DNA from 2 places in the Pseudomonas sp. NPDC087803 genome. Region 2 is predicted to be linked to the other one. Evidence: riboswitches for the same ligand, from Rfam matches in the RefSeq annotation. Region 2 holds a riboswitch; the other holds the start of a gene.
What was found. Region 2 has a riboswitch for manganese ahead of ACIOUG_RS17310 (TMEM165/GDT1 family protein). Riboswitches for the same ligand answer to the same signal wherever they lie in the genome.

Region 1: linked by a shared signal. The riboswitch ahead of mntP (manganese efflux pump MntP) and the one ahead of ACIOUG_RS17310 (TMEM165/GDT1 family protein) in region 2 are both predicted to bind manganese.

Annotation. Positions count from the first base shown of each region.
Region 1 covers NZ_JBIUVO010000001.1:560,813-568,415, reverse strand. Annotated here, with positions in the region: gene ACIOUG_RS02360 (thiamine pyrophosphate-requiring protein) at 1-185, shown strand, start outside; gene ACIOUG_RS02355 (DNA methylase) at 299-730, shown strand; gene ACIOUG_RS02350 (DUF72 domain-containing protein) at 730-1,443, shown strand; gene mntP (manganese efflux pump MntP) at 1,445-2,008, opposite strand; yybP-ykoY riboswitch at 2,014-2,186, opposite strand; gene ACIOUG_RS02340 (ATP-binding protein) at 2,423-3,793, opposite strand; gene ACIOUG_RS02335 (response regulator) at 3,790-4,452, opposite strand; gene ACIOUG_RS02330 (PepSY domain-containing protein) at 4,623-4,889, shown strand; gene ACIOUG_RS02325 (cytochrome b/b6 domain-containing protein) at 4,889-5,434, shown strand; gene ACIOUG_RS02320 (exo-alpha-sialidase) at 5,485-6,780, shown strand; gene ACIOUG_RS02315 (hypothetical protein) at 6,780-7,391, shown strand; gene ACIOUG_RS02310 (LTA synthase family protein) at 7,414-7,603, shown strand, end outside.
Region 2 covers NZ_JBIUVO010000035.1:12,096-19,698, forward strand. Annotated here, with positions in the region: gene ACIOUG_RS17300 (2-hydroxyacid dehydrogenase) at 102-1,067, shown strand; gene ACIOUG_RS17305 (class I SAM-dependent methyltransferase) at 1,101-2,099, shown strand; yybP-ykoY riboswitch at 2,140-2,262, shown strand; gene ACIOUG_RS17310 (TMEM165/GDT1 family protein) at 2,352-2,936, shown strand; gene ACIOUG_RS17315 (M48 family metallopeptidase) at 3,060-3,878, opposite strand; partial or broken gene ACIOUG_RS17320 (HAMP domain-containing protein) at 5,230-5,427, shown strand; gene ACIOUG_RS17325 (methyl-accepting chemotaxis protein) at 5,539-6,282, shown strand; gene ACIOUG_RS17330 (SOS response-associated peptidase) at 6,480-7,103, opposite strand; gene ACIOUG_RS17335 (putative signal transducing protein) at 7,140-7,400, opposite strand; gene ACIOUG_RS17340 (CPXCG motif-containing cysteine-rich protein) at 7,410-7,592, opposite strand.

The sequences.
Region 1 (7,603 bases), on a different contig from region 2:
CGGAAGTGCCGGTGCTGATCGAGTTCAAAACCGACCCCAACGTGCCGCCATTGCCGCCGCACATCAAGCTCGAACAGGCGAAGAAATTCGCCACGACCCTGCTCAAGGGCGACCCCGACGAAGCGGGCGTGATCGTGCAAGCCGCCAAGCAGGTGCTGGCCAGCGTCCTCCCCGGCAAAAAATAACTTCATGTAGGAGCTGCCGCAGGCTGCGATCTTTTGACTTTGATTTTTTAAAAACAAGATCAAAAGATCGCAGCCTGCGGCAGCTCCTACAGAGGGCAGTGAGGGATAAACCGATGAGCAAAACCATCAGCGCCCACGACCTGCACATCAGCCTCGATCCGGTAAGCGAGGAGGGGTTGTTCAAATGGCTGCTCGCCAGTTTTCTGATGGGCAAACGCATTCAGGCCGACATTGCCGCCGAGGCCTATCGAGTGATTGCCGAGCGGCATCAGCGCGACACGCCGCGCAAGCTCGCGAACTGCACGCATCGACAACTGGTCGGCATGCTAGGCGAAGCGCATTACGTGCGTTACGACGAAACCACGGCCACGCGTTTGCTGGCGCTGGCGGCGCGGCTTAATGATGAATATGCCGGCAAGGTCGGCAACATCGTCAAGGCCAGCGCCGATCGGACTGAATTCGAACTGCGCCTGATGGCGTTCGACGGAATCGGCCCGAAGACCGTAGAGATTTTCATGCGTGAAGCGGCGAAGGTGCTTTTTTGATGTTCATCGGTTGCGCAGGCTGGAGTCTGGGACGTGAGTATTGGCCGCAGTTTCCGGCCGAGGGCACGCATCTGCAGCGATATGCGGCGCGGTTCGACTGTGTGGAAATCAACAGCTCGTTCTATCGTCCGCATCGGCGTCAGACTTATGCGCGCTGGGCGGATTCGGTGCCGCCGGATTTTCGTTTTTCGGTGAAGGTGCCAAAGCAGATCACCCATCAATTGCGTCTGCAAAACTGTGATCAAGCGTTGGACGAATTTCTCGAGCAATGCGAGGGACTGGCTGATCGGCTGGGATGCTTGCTGGTGCAACTGCCGCCTTCGCTGGCCTTTGCGCCGGCAAGCGCAGAGGCGTTTTTCGTGGCGTTGCGCCAACGCTTCGACGGAGACGTGGTGGTTGAACCTCGGCATGAATCCTGGGCAGCGGCAGCGACGATGCTGCGCGCGTATCGGATTGCTCAGGTCATGGTCGATCCGTCGCGGATCAGTAGCGACCACTCAGCGCAGGGCTGGTTGGGGGTGCGTTATTGGCGATTGCACGGTTCGCCACGTATCTACCACAGCGCCTACGATGACGGTTATCTGCAAGCGCTGGCAGAGAAGATGAAAGTCGCGGCAGCAGAAGCTGCCGCGACCTGGTGCATCTTCGACAACACCGCCAGTGGCGCCGCGTTGGGCAACGCGATGACACTGGCGGCGCTGATCCGGGGCTGAATCAGGCAGACAAGTGCTCGTACAGAATGGTCGCGCCGACGATCATCAACACCACACCGCCGACGATTTCCGCACGCTTGCCGACCACTGCGCCGAGCACCCGGCCAAGCATCACGCCGATGGTCACCATGGTCATGGTTGCCACGCCGATGGCCGCTGCCGCCACCCAGATATTCACATCGACAAACGCCAGACCGACGCCGACTGCGAGGGCGTCAATGCTGGTGGCGAACGCGGTGACCGCGAGAATCAGGAACGAATGCTGACCGGGTTTTTCTTCTTCCTCGTCTTCGTGTTTCAGGCCGTTGTAGATCATGTGCAGACCGAGGATCAGCAGCAGGCTGAAGGCGATCCAGTGGTCCCATTCGGCGACCCAGCGGGTGGCGGCCTGGCCGATCAGCCAGCCGATGATCGGGGTGATGGCTTCGATCACGCCGAAGATCAGGCCGGTGCGCAGCGCTTCGGTCAGACGTGGTTTGTGCAGGCTGGAGCCTTTGCCGATGGCCGCGGCGAACGCGTCCGTGGACATGGCCAGGGCGAGGAATATGAGGGAAACAGGATTCACGGGGCACACTTCCAGTCGGGCTATGAGTCAACGACACAACCACACGCCCGACTTTAGGCATGGATGTGTCGTCGGTCTCACCAACCAAAAGGTGTTCGTACCACGGCAGGTTGCCGAGAATGTTGATACGAACGCTTCCGAGGGACTCGGAAACAGGCTACTCCCCAACGAGGCTGCGGATCTTATTTGGGCGAACATGAAAATTTTGTCAAAAGCATCGATTGGCTCAGGGATCCTTACTGCCCAGATTTGCATTGGGTTCTGGGAGATCACTGTGGCGAGGGGATTTATCCCCGATGGGGCGCGAAGCGGCCCCTCTTTGACGAGCTGGACTGCTGCGCATTCCAGCGGGGGCGGCGCAACGCTTCGCTAAATCACCTCATTACAATGTCTTTCACGCAAAGGCTGTCCGGGTCACGGTGCCTCGTTGATCCGCAACTGCGCACACAACCCGCCCTGCGGCCGGTTGTACAGCTGCAACGTGCTGCCGATCTTGCTGACGATCATCTGCACGATCGCCAGCCCCAGTCCCGCGCCGTTACCGTGGCCGTGGCTGTAGAAACGCTCGAACAGCCGCGCGTATTCCTCCTCGTTGATACCCGGGCCGGCGTCTTCGACGCTGATGTACACCGCGCCGCCCGCCTGCGGTTGCACCTGAACCCGCACCTCGCTGCCCGGCGGGGCGAAATTCAGGGCGTTGGTCACCAGGTTCTGCAGGGCGATGGCGAGGGCCACCGGGTCGGTGTCGACCGGGCAGTGGTGGTCGCTGTCGAGGATCAGTTCAACGTCTTTTTCCATGGCCAGCGGTGCCAGTTCGGCGAGCTCTTCGCGCACCAGTTCGGTCAATTCCACGCTGCGGGTTTGAGGATTGGCCAGCTGCGGTTCGATGCGCGCCATGATCAGCAACTGACTGGCGATGCGCGTCGCCCGATCCACCGCACTGACCAGATATTCCAAGGCTTCTTCGCGTTGTTGCGGGGTCGCCGCCAGTTGCGCGTTTTGCGCGTGGATGCGCAGGATCGCCAGCGGCGTGCGCAGCTCATGGGCGGCGTCGGCAATGAAGCGCCGCTCACGCGCCAGCAGATTGTCGATCTGCTGTAACAGGCGATTGAGCGCGGTCTGCATCGGCTCCAGATCATGCGGCAGGGGGCTGAGGTGCAGCGGCTTCAGGGTTTCGGTGTCACGTCCGCGAATGCTCTGCGCCATGGCGCGCAACGGTTGCAGGCCCCAGCCGATGGTCAGCCAGATCAACGCGGCCAGCAGCGGTACGCCGATCAGGCTCGGCCATAACGTGTGGCCGACGATGCGTTCGATCAGATCCTGGCGGATGTCGTCACGCTCGCCGACCCAGATCAGCAGCCCCTGTTGCGGATCCTTGAGCAGAAACGCGCACCAGTCGCGGCCATTCTCCATCAGATCGTGGGAGCCGAGGGTGGTGGGCGGCGCGGCAAGCTCCGGCGCTTCGGCCGAGCGCACCAGCAACTGCCCGTCGCTGCGCCACACTTGAAAGGTCAGACGGGTTTCGTAAGGGTGCGCAGCCTCACCGTCGCCGACCCGGCTCATGGCTTCATCGAAGGCCTGATAGAGCCGGTTCCAGTCGTTGTCGCCGGGCGTGCGCTGGGCCAGTACGCCTTGCAGCAGGCGCGCGCTTTGCGCCAGTTGGGCATCGTAGACTTCTTCGATTTCATGGTGACTGTCGCGCAGCACCAGCCAACTGATCAGCAGGTCGCCGATCAATACCAGAATCAGCACCGGCACCAGAATCCGCGCACGTATGGAAATCATGGCTTGAGCTCCACCACATAGCCGACCCCGCGCACGGTGCGGATCAACTCGCTCGAAAGTTTTTTGCGCAGGTTGTGGATCAGCACTTCGAGGGTGTTGCTCTCGACCCGGTCCTGCCAGCCATACAGCGCTCGCGACAAGCGTTCGCGGGTGACGACTTTGCCGGGGCGGGCCATCAACTGGTGCAGCAATTGATATTCCATCGGCGTCACCACCACGTCGGTGCCGTGCCAGCTGACCTGTTGCGTGACCGGGTCCAGGCACACTCCTGCATGCTCGAGCACCGGTTGCGCGCGGCCCTGACTGCGGCGCAGCAACGCGCGAATACGCGCTTTCAATTCATCGACATCGAACGGTTTGATCAGGTAGTCGTCGGCGCCGGCATCCAGCCCGGCGATGCGTTCCGCCGTGCCGTCGCGGGCGGTGAGGATCAGCACCGGCAAATCCTGTTGCTCGCCGCGCAAGCGTTGCAGCAGCGCCAGGCCGTCGAGCCGGGGCAGGCCGAGGTCGAGCAGTAGCAAGTCGAAGCTCTCACTGCGCAGGGCGTGCAGGGCGCTGACCCCATCCTGCAACCAGTCGAGGGTGTAGCCTTCGCTGCCGAGGGCAACGCGAATGCCTTGACCGAGGGCGCGATCATCTTCGACCAGCAATAGGCGCATAACGGATTCTCTTGTGCAAAGACGGCGGTTGACCGGCGGCATCATGCCGCTGTGCAGCCGACTGTGGCAGTTGACCCGACGGGAAAGATGTAACGACTCGTTGCCAACTAAGCTTCGGCTAAGGTTGCTTTTGCACAGTGAGGCCTTCCTCATCGAGCGAGAGTGTTTCCATGCGCAAACTTCTGCTGTTGTCCCTCATCGTTGCCAGCCCGCTGGCCGTCGCCGGCCCGCAATGCACCACCGCCGAACGCTCGCAATGGCAAGACCAGAAAGCCTTTCAGGAACAACTCAAGGCTCAGGGCTACGAGATCAGCAAATTCAAGGTCACCGACGGCAACTGCTACGAGATCTACGGCTTCGACAAGGACAAGCGCAAGGTCGAGATCTACCACGACCCGGTCAGCGGCAAAGCGGTGAAAACCGAGATCAAGGGCTGATGCCGAGCGCGTCCCTGCGCCTTTGGGACCCCGTGGTGCGGCTGTTTCATCTGTCCATCGCGGGCGTCTTCGTCGCCAATTACTTCTTCAATGAAGCCGATGATGACTGGCATGTGTGGCTCGGCTATTACGCCATGGGCTGGCTGCTGGTGCGGCTGGTGTGGGGATTCGTCGGGCCGCGCAGTGCACGTTGGGCGGATTTCTGGCCGACGCCGACGCGGCTGATCACCCATGCGCGCTCGCTGATTGCCGGACGGCCCGAGCATCGTCTCGGGCATTCGCCGATTGGCGCGCTGGTGATGCTGTTGATGTTACTGGCGATGTTTATCGCCGGAATTAGCGGCTGGGCCATGGAAGAAGTCGACGCCTTGTGGGGCGCCGATTGGCCGTTGCAGGTGCACGAAACCGCCGTCGACAGCTTGCTGGTGCTGGTGTGTCTGCACATCGCCGCCGCGCTGTTCGAAAGTTTTCTGGTTCGCGACAACTTGCCGTTGTCGATGCTCACCGGACGCCGGCGCCACTTGCCGGACGATTCGCCGCGCTGACAGGGATGTTTGCCGATTGCCCTCCATCCTGTTTTTGCCGTGAGTCGACTATGCGTGCGCTTCCCGATCGCTTGAAATTTGTCCTTGGCGGACTGGCCGTGAGCCTGATTTTCTGGGGCGCCTGGCGCAGTCATCCGGCCCATGTGCTGGCACCGTTTGCCGTGGCGACGCCGCCGGTCGATGCCTCGCTGCAGGCACCGGAACCGCTGTACAACAGTCGCTTCGTCTCCTCGCAATTGAATGATTTCGTGCACTCATCGTCGGTGACCGCGCTGCCGGGCGGTGACCTGATGGCGGTGTGGTTTGCCGGTTCCCGCGAAGGCGCTGCCGACGTGCAGATCCGTACCGCCCGCTATGACGCCGACACCGCGGAGTGGGGCGCCGAGCAGGTGCTGGCCACCCGCGAATCAACCCGCGACGGCACCCAGCGCTACATCCGCAAACTGGGCAACCCGGTGATTGCCCTCGCGCCGGATCAACGATTGTGGATGTTCTATGTCTCGGTATCCGTGGGCGGCTGGGCCACCAGTGCGATCAACGTGATGGTCTCGGATGATTTCGGGCGCAACTGGTCGGCGCCACGGCAGTTGATTACCTCACCGTTTTTCAACATCAGCACGCTGGTGCGCGCCGCGCCGGTGTTCCATGCCGACGGCTCGATCGGCCTGCCGGTGTATCACGAGTTCATGGGCAAATTCGCCGAGTACCTGTACCTGAGCGCCGACGGCGCGGTGATCGACAAATTCCGTATCAGCCGTGGCAAGCATTCGTTGCAGCCGACCATTGTGCCGCTGGACGGAAAACGTGCCGTGGCCATGTTGCGCTATGCCGGCGACACCCATCACCGCGTGCTGGCCAGCCGCACCGAGGACGCCGGGCAGACCTGGAGCGAGCCGTACCCGCTGGAACCGGCCAACCCCAATTCTTCGCTGGCCGCTGTCGGCACCGACGACAACGGCTTGCTGGTGGCGCTGAATGATCTGCAGGACGGGCGCTTCAAGCTCAGCCTCTATGGCACTGATGCCAGCCTGAACCACTGGCGCAACGTGATCGAACTCGATCAATCGCCCGATCCGCTCGGCCAGCCGTTCGCCCCCGAAGCCTACAAAGCGATCATCGGCGAAGGCTTTCGCGCTTCCAGCGGTGCCCGGCGCTTGCCGCTGGAACAACGCTTTCTGAGCAATCTGGACTACCGGGTGTGCAAGCCGCAGGGCTGTGATTTCGAGTACGAATACCCGTACTTCAGTCGCGGCAGCGATGGTCTCTATCACCTGGTGTATTCGTGGAATAACACCTTCATCAAACATGTCAGCTTCAATGAAGCGTGGCTGGCGGAGCGCCTGTGATGCTGATTCTCTGGCAAGCCCATTTGACGTTCATCCTGCTCGGTTTTGTCTTGCTCGGCTCGTTGCAATGCACGCAACGCTGGCGCCCATGGTTGTTGCCGCTGTTGGCGGCGGTCAGCTTTGCTCCGGTCAGCGATCTGCCGCTGGCGGCTTACCTGCGCAGTGTTACCGATGATCTGGCGATCACCACGCTGGTGTTGCTCGGCTGGGCCAGTCTGGTCCGGCTCGGCGTGGTCAAGAAGCAGACGCTGTCGGCGCGGGTTCAAGTGCTGGTGCTGTTCATCGCACTGACCGCGCTGTTGTACCCGGCGACGATGGGCCTGACCTATTTCGATCCGTACCGCTGGGGCTTCAACCCGCAGCCGATGATCGTCTGTATCGGCCTGCTGGCATTGGCGCTGTTGTGGCTGCGCAACACACTGGCAGTGTCGATGCTGGCGCTGGGTACGCTGGCGTTCGCCTTGCGTCTCAAGGCTTCGGAAAACTACTGGGATTACCTGATCGACCCACTGCTGCTGGGTTACTGCCTGGTCGCCGGCGCGGCGCTGTGCCTGCGCGAGGTCTGGCGTCTGTGGCGAGTCGCACCGGCGGGCGCGACATCTTCTATTTGAACCAATGACACTGAGGTCAATGATGGGCTGGTTGCAATCGCGACGCCTGCGCTACGGCGTGGGTGCGGCAGGTTTGGCGTTCTTGTTGTTTGCCGTGCTCCGGCTGGTGTTCGTGCTGGGGTTTTCCGGGATCGCGCCCAGCGAGTTCTTCGACAACCCGGCACTGCGCGAAACCCTAGGTATCGGTTTGCGCTTCGACTTGCGCCTCGCCG
Region 2 (7,603 bases):
CCCTCGCCACAGGGTATTGCGGGCGCTGTACGTAACGATTTGTTTCATCTGGTAGGCTCGGCAGATTACGCCTTCCGTTCCAAGCACAAAAGGTACAGTTGATGACGAACCCGCGCCGCGCCGTATTCCTCGATCACCCGTCACTGGATCTTGGCGATCTTGACCTCAGCCCGTTGCGCGCCTGCTTCAGCGACCTGCAACTGTTCGCCCAGACTGCGCCCGAACAGGTCAGCGAGCGCCTGCACGGGGCCAGCGTGGCGATCACCAACAAGATCCGCATCGACGCTGCCGCGATGGCCGCCAACCCCGATCTGCAACTGATCCTGATTACCGCCACCGGCACCAACAACGTCGATCTGGACGCGGCCCGCGCCCATGGCATCACCGTGTGCAACTGTCAGGGTTACGGCACGCCGTCGGTGGCGCAGCACACGATCATGTTGCTGCTCAACCTCGCCACCCGCCTGGCCGATTATCAAAAAGCGGTCGGCGAGGGTCGCTGGCAGCAGGCCAGACAGTTCTGCCTGCTCGACTACCCGATTGTCGAACTGCAAGGTAAAACCCTCGGCCTGCTCGGTCACGGTGAACTCGGCGGCGCAGTCGCACGGCTGGCCGAAGCGTTTGGCATGCGTGTGTTGCTCGGGCAGATTCCCGGCCGCCCGGCGCGCCCGGACCGACTGCCGCTGAACGAATTGCTGCCGCAGATCGACGCCCTGACCCTGCACTGCCCGCTCAACGAACACACCCGGCACTTCATCGGCGCCCGCGAGCTGGCGTCGATGAAACCCGGCGCGTTTGTGGTCAACACCGCTCGCGGTGGTTTGATCGACGAGCAAGCCTTGGCCGATGCCCTGCGCAACGGTCACCTCGGCGGCGCGGCCACCGATGTGCTCAGTGTCGAACCACCGGTCAACGGCAATCCGTTGCTCGCCGCCGATATTCCACGGCTGATCGTCACCCCGCACAACGCCTGGGGCAGTCGCGAAGCGCGGCAGCGTATCGTTGGCCAATTGACCGAAAACGCCCAGGCGTTCTTCAGCGGTACAGCGCTGCGGGTCGTCAGTTGATAAACTGCGGCACTTTTTTTCCAAGGAGCAGTTATGGATCCGCGCAGTGAAGTACTGCTTCGTCAGGCCGAGTTATTCCAGGGTTCGCTGTTGTTGGCCGGTTTGCCTGCCGACGATCTGCTGGGGCGCTTGCCGAATGCGTTCGGCTGGTGCTGGCATGCCGGCGATCAAGCCGCCCTTGATGCGCGCTTCGAAGGTCGCAGCCATTTCGGCGTGAACGTGCCGGAGCGCGAGTTCGACAGCGCCGTGGTGTTTTTGCCCAAGTCCAAGGACCTGACCGATTACATCCTCAACGCGGTGGCCGCACGTCTGCCCGGGCGCGAGGTGTTTCTGGTCGGGGAAAAACGCAGCGGTATCGAAGGTGCGTCCAAGCAGCTCAACCCGTTCGGCAAGCCGCGCAAGCTCGACAGCGCCCGTCACTGCCAACTGTGGCAAGTCACCGTGGCCAATGCACCTGAAGCCAAATCGCTGGAAAGCCTGGCGCAGACTTATGAGCTGCCGCTGGCCGAAGGCCCGTTGAAAGTCATCAGTCTGCCGGGCGTGTTCAGCCATGGTCGCCTGGACCGCGGCAGCGCCCTGCTGCTGGAGCATCTGGACAAATTGCCGAGCGGTCATCTGCTGGATTTCGGTTGCGGCGCCGGGGTGTTGGGCGCCGCGGTCAAGCGGCGTTATCCGCACAATCAGGTGACGTTGCTCGACGTCGATGCCTTCGCCGCCGCCAGCAGTCGCCTGACCTTGGCGGCCAACGGTCTGGAAGCCGAAGTGCTGACCGGCGACGGTATCGACGCTGCACCGATGGGTTTGAACGCGATCCTGAGCAATCCGCCGTTCCATGTCGGGGTGCACACCGATTATTTCGCCACCGAGAACTTGCTGCGAAAAGCGGCCAAACATCTGAAAAACGGCGGCGAACTACGGCTGGTCGCGAACAGCTTCCTGAAGTATCAGCCACTGATCGAAGAGCATCTGGGTGTGTGTGCGATCAAGGCTGAAGGCAATGGTTTCCGGATTTACCGAGCCAAGCGCGGCTGAAAATTTGTTCTTGCTCTATCGGTTTTGCGAAGGCAGAATCCGCTCCGTCCTAGGGGAGTAGTCTCCCACGAGCGCCAAGCTCGTCCGGCATACGTCAACATACTTGATCCTCAGATCATGGCGTATGCGACCCAAGCGTCCGCACCAGACGGATCGCAGGGTTTGACAAGACCTATGACACGCACACCTTACCCGGGGCGGGAAGGCTGTACGTGTCATAGCCGTGTCGACCCGCCCCTTAGGAAAATCCTGATGCTGGACTCGTTACTCGTTCCCACCGCAATCGTTGCCTTGGCCGAAATCGGCGACAAGACGCAACTGCTCGCGCTGATTCTCGCCGCCCGCTTTCGCAAACCCTGGCCAATCATTGCCGGTATCGTCGCCGCGACCCTGGCCAACCACGCGGCAGCCGGTGCGGTAGGCGCCTGGTTCGGCAGCTTCTTCTCCGATTCTGTTCTGCACTGGATTCTCGCCGCGAGCTTCACCGCCACTGCGCTGTGGACGCTGGTCCCGGACAAGATGGACGACGATGAAGCCAGCACCGCACGCAAGTTCGGCCCCTTCCTGACCACGCTGATCGCGTTCTTCCTGGCGGAAATCGGTGACAAGACGCAGATCGCCACCGTGATGCTGGCGGCGCAATATCCGGAGCTGTGGCTGGTGATCATCGGCACCACGGCGGGCATGCTGATTGCCAACGTGCCGGTGGTATTGGCGGGTAACTTTGCTGCGGAGAAATTGCCGCTGACCTTGATCCGTCGCCTGGCCGCTTCGGCGTTCTTCATTCTGGCGATCGTTGCGGTGTACAAGGCGATGCAGAGCAGTGGCTGGATTTAATCCCGTAAGTCGGTAGACCGAGTTATCGTTCTTCGCGAGCAGGCTCGCTCCCACAGTGGAATGCATTCCAAAGGTGGGAGCGAGCCTGCTCGCGAAGGGGCCATCAGCCTCGCGGCAAAACCATCAGGATTTCGGGGCTTTCTCGTACAGCGGCATGACTTTCGGAATCGCTGCCTGCAGCGAGGCGATCCGGCTCGATGAGGCCGGGTGGGTGCTCATGAATTCCGGCGGTGCGCCTTCCGAGGCCTTGCTCATCTTGTCCCACAGGGTGATCGCCGCGTTCGGGTTGTAGCCGGCGCGGGCGGCCAGTTCGAGTCCGATCAGGTCGGCTTCGTTTTCGTTGGCGCGGCTGTTGGGCAAGGTCATGCCGTAGTTGGCCACGGTGTCGGCCAACGCCAGGCTGTCCTGACCCAGACCGAACAACGCGCCGGCGCCCTGCTTGGCCATTTCGACGCCATAGGCTTTGGACATCGCTTCACGACCGTGCTCGCGCAGGGCGTGGGCGATTTCATGGCCCATGACCGCGGCGATTTCATCGTCGGTCAGCTTCAGGCTGTCGATCAGCCCGGTGTAGAAAATGATCTTGCCGCCAGGGCCGCAGTTGGCGTTGAGTTCATCGCTCTTGATCAGATTGACTTCCCATTGCCACTGCGCGGCGTCCGGACGGAAGTTCGGCGCCTGGGCGATCAGCCGATTGGCAATCGCCTGAACCCGCTTGGCCTCCGGACTGGTCTTGTCCAGCACGCCTTTGCTCGACGCCTCGCCGACGGTCTTCTGATAGGACTGCGCATACATCTGGTCGACCTCTTGCGAGGACAGCATGCTGAACATGTACTGCTTGCGCTCCACACCTACGGCTCCGCCGCTGGTGGTGTTGACCGACTGACAACCGGCCAGCAACAGCGCTGCGCTCAGTGCACTTACAACCAATGTCTTGTTCATTCAAAAGCTCCCTGAAAACCTGCCGCGTATCGTAGGGGGTGAATTGTATCGGCGCCAGATACAACAGACGTGTTGCAGCGTCTTTCGGAAGTTTCCCACCACTGCTGTCGTAAAAAATTCACAGCACCGGCAGACCCGCTGCCACTGCGTCGCACACTGATCCATTTGCGACATCGCCCGCCCAATGTGCCGCCCGCCACTCATGGCGCAATGCCTGCTGCCGATACAACAGCGCAGACGTCCTCTTGCGTGCGGAGCTCCCATGAAGTTCAAGTCGATCCAGTTTTCCGTCGCCGCCCTGGCCGGCGCCATCGTCCTCAGCGTGGTCGCCGCGCTGGTGCTGTACGCGCTGTTTTCCGGTGCCCGCACCCAAGACATGGTGCAACAGCGCACTCAGGCGCAGTTCGAACAAGTCATCGAACAACGCCTGACTTCGCTGGCGCAGACCCAGGTCAGCCAGATCCAGCGCGAACTCGAAGCGCCACTGCTGATTGCCGGCGGCCTGGTGCGAGTCAACGCGCTGCTCGGCACGCCGGGCGCCGACGGCCAGCCGCGACTGAGCGTCAGCCGCGAGCAGTTGATCAGCCTGATCAAGGAGAACGTCGAGAAGAACCCGAAGATTCTCGGCACCTACATCGGCTGGGAAAAAAACGCACTGGACCACAATGACGCGGCCTACATCGGCACCCGCGTGGTCGGTATCGACGCGGCCAACGGGCGCTTCCTGCCCTGGTGGTTCCGCAATGACGACGGCACCCTGGGCCTGGACAAACTGGCCGACGTCGACGACCAGAAAGTCCTGTCCACCGGCGTACGCGCCAGCGAGTACTACCTGTGCTCGAAAGAGAGCAAGAAATCCTGCGTGATCGATCCGGCGCCATACAAGGTCGGCGACAAGATCGTCATGCTCGCCTCCTTTATTGAACCGATCATGCTCAACGGCGCGTTCCAGGGCATCGTCGGCGCCGACCTGTCGGTGAACTTCATCCAGGACATGCTTCTGGGTGCCAACCAGAAACTGTACAGCGGCGCCGGGCAAATGGCTCTGATCGGCGGCAACGGCCGGATCGTCGCTTACACTCAAGACCCGAGCAAATTCGGCGAGAAAGTCAGCGACATTCTCGACGCCGAGCAGATTGCCAACATGGCCAATCTGAAGCGCGGCGAAGTCACCTACTCCGTCAATAAGGACAAGGGCCGCATCGAGCTGTACCTGCCGTTCGGCATCGGCCAGACCGACGCGCGCTGGACCTTGATGCTGCAACTGCCGTTGAACGCGGTGATGGCCGATCTGCAGAAACTCCAGGCCGACCTCGATGCGCAGCGCAAGTCCGACACCTTCGGCATGGCCATGGTCGGCCTGATTATCGCCGCCATCGGTCTGCTGGTGATCTGGCTGGTGGGTCACGGCATCGCCCGCCCCCTGAAGCAGATGGTCGCCATGCTCGATGACATCGCCAAAGGTGAAGGCGATCTGACCCGCCGCTTGAGCAGTGATCGCAGCGATGAGCTGGGTTCGATTGCCAAGGGCTTCAACACGTTCCTCGCCAAGTTGCAGGCGATGATCACGCAGGTGGTGACGTCGGTGCAGAGCGTCAGCGATTCCTCCGAGCACACTGCCGACATCGCCATTCGCACCAACATCGGCATTCAGAAACAAATGGCCGAGATTGATCAGGTCGCCACCGCAGTGCAGGAAATGACCGCCACCGCTCAGGACGTGGCGCGCAATGCCACTCAGGCTGCGCAAGCCGCCAGCCATGCGGATCAGGCCGCCGGCCAGGGCATGCAGATTGTCCGTGACACCTCGAACTCGATTGGTGTGCTGGCGCTTGAAATCGGCAAAGCGGTGAACGTGGTGCAGACGCTGGCCAAGGACAGCGAAAACATCAATGCGATCCTCACCGCGATTCGCGGGATCGCCGAGCAGACCAACCTGCTGGCGCTGAACGCAGCGATCGAAGCGGCGCGGGCCGGCGAGCAGGGTCGCGGCTTTGCCGTGGTGGCGGACGAGGTGCGCAATCTGGCGCAGAAAACCCAGAAGGCCACCGAAGAAATCCAGAGCATGATCCAGCAACTGCAACAGGGCACTCGCGATGTGGTACGGGTCATGGAAGACAGTCAGCACCGCACCGACGAAAGCGTGCAGCACGCGGCGAAAGCGGCCGAGGCGCTGGAGACGATTACTCAGGCGGTGTCGGTGATCAATGACATGAACACGCAGATTGCCAGTGCGGCGGAAGAGCAAAGCGCAGTGGCGGATGACATCAACCGCAACGTGATCAATATCGGTCAGGTGGCGAATGAAGTGGCGGGTGGTGCGGATGAGTCGAGTTCGGCGAGTGCCGGCCTGACTAAATTGGCGGAGCAGCAGCGGCGCTTGATCAACCAGTTCAAGGTCTGAAAAGCGAAAAGCCCCTCACCCTAACCCTCTCCCAGAGGGAGAGGGGACTGACCGAGTTGTCTTCCGTCATACATCGACCTGAAATAACCAGTCGATTATGGATTCAAAGCTGAGCGTTCAAGTCGGTATATTTCGTCAATATCCCCCAATCAGTCCCCTCTCCCTCAGGGAGAGGGTTAGGGTGAGGGGCTTTTGACTTAACCCGGGGTCAGACACTCCGGCCCATTGAGCTTCGGATCATTGATCAGATTCGCCAACACCCGCTCGCGCAATGCTGCCGGTTCACTGGCGAGCAAGCCCTGCAGCACATGCAGCGGCGTCGCAGGGTCGAGCCAGGCCGCCTGCCCCGCCTCATCAAGAATCAGCGGTCGTCGCTGACTGGCTGCCGGCTGAGTGATGACCGCCGTACTCAGCCACACCTGCTCCTGCACCGGATACGCCTCCCAGATCGCCGCGAAAAACAGCGACGAGCCCTCCCCCGGCGTCAACCAGTACGGGCGCTTGCGCAGGTTGCCGCGCCATTCGTAGAAACCGTTGGCCGGCAGCAGGCAGCGGCGCAGGCGCAGCGCCTCGCGGAACATCGGTTGCTCGGCCACCGTTTCCGCCCGGGCATGCGCCGGTGTTTTCGACAGATCGGTCAGCCACGGCGGCGTCAGGCCCCAACGGGCGCGGGCCAGCGTGCGTTGGCCGTCAGCCTCGGCGCGCAGCATCAACACCGAATCATTGGGGGAAATGTTCCACTGCGCCTGCTGATCGGCGGGAAATCCGGGCAGGGCCGCAAAATCGCGGTTCCAGCGAAACAGGGCATAACGTCCACACATGGGGCAACACGACTCAGAAATAAAACGAACGTCAGCCTAACAGACCAGCGTCCCGGGGAAGCTCTCCGGTTCATCGCCGGGCAGCGGCAGCGCGGCATTGTACGCGGTGATCAGTTCGCGGGCGTATTCGGCCTGATCGTTTTCGACCGACAGGCCGAGCAGGCCAAAAATCGGCAATTCCCCCGTGCCGCCAAGCAGATCCCGGCCCACCAGGTGCGCCTCGATACCTTCACTGGCGAGCATGCCCTTGAGCATTTCGCCTTCCATCAGGTTTTCCGGCTCGTAGATTCGCTGCATGGGCGCCCCTCACTCGTTTTCGCTGAAGACTTCCAGAAACCAATCCTCGCCATGCACCTGCAAGACAAACGTGATCGGTCGACAACACACCTGACAGTCCTCGATGTAGGTCTGATCGCCTGCGGACAGGTCCACCGTCGTCTCGACCTCTTCACCACAATACGGACATTCATACAGTGCGCTTTCCAGCATCGCGGTCTCCC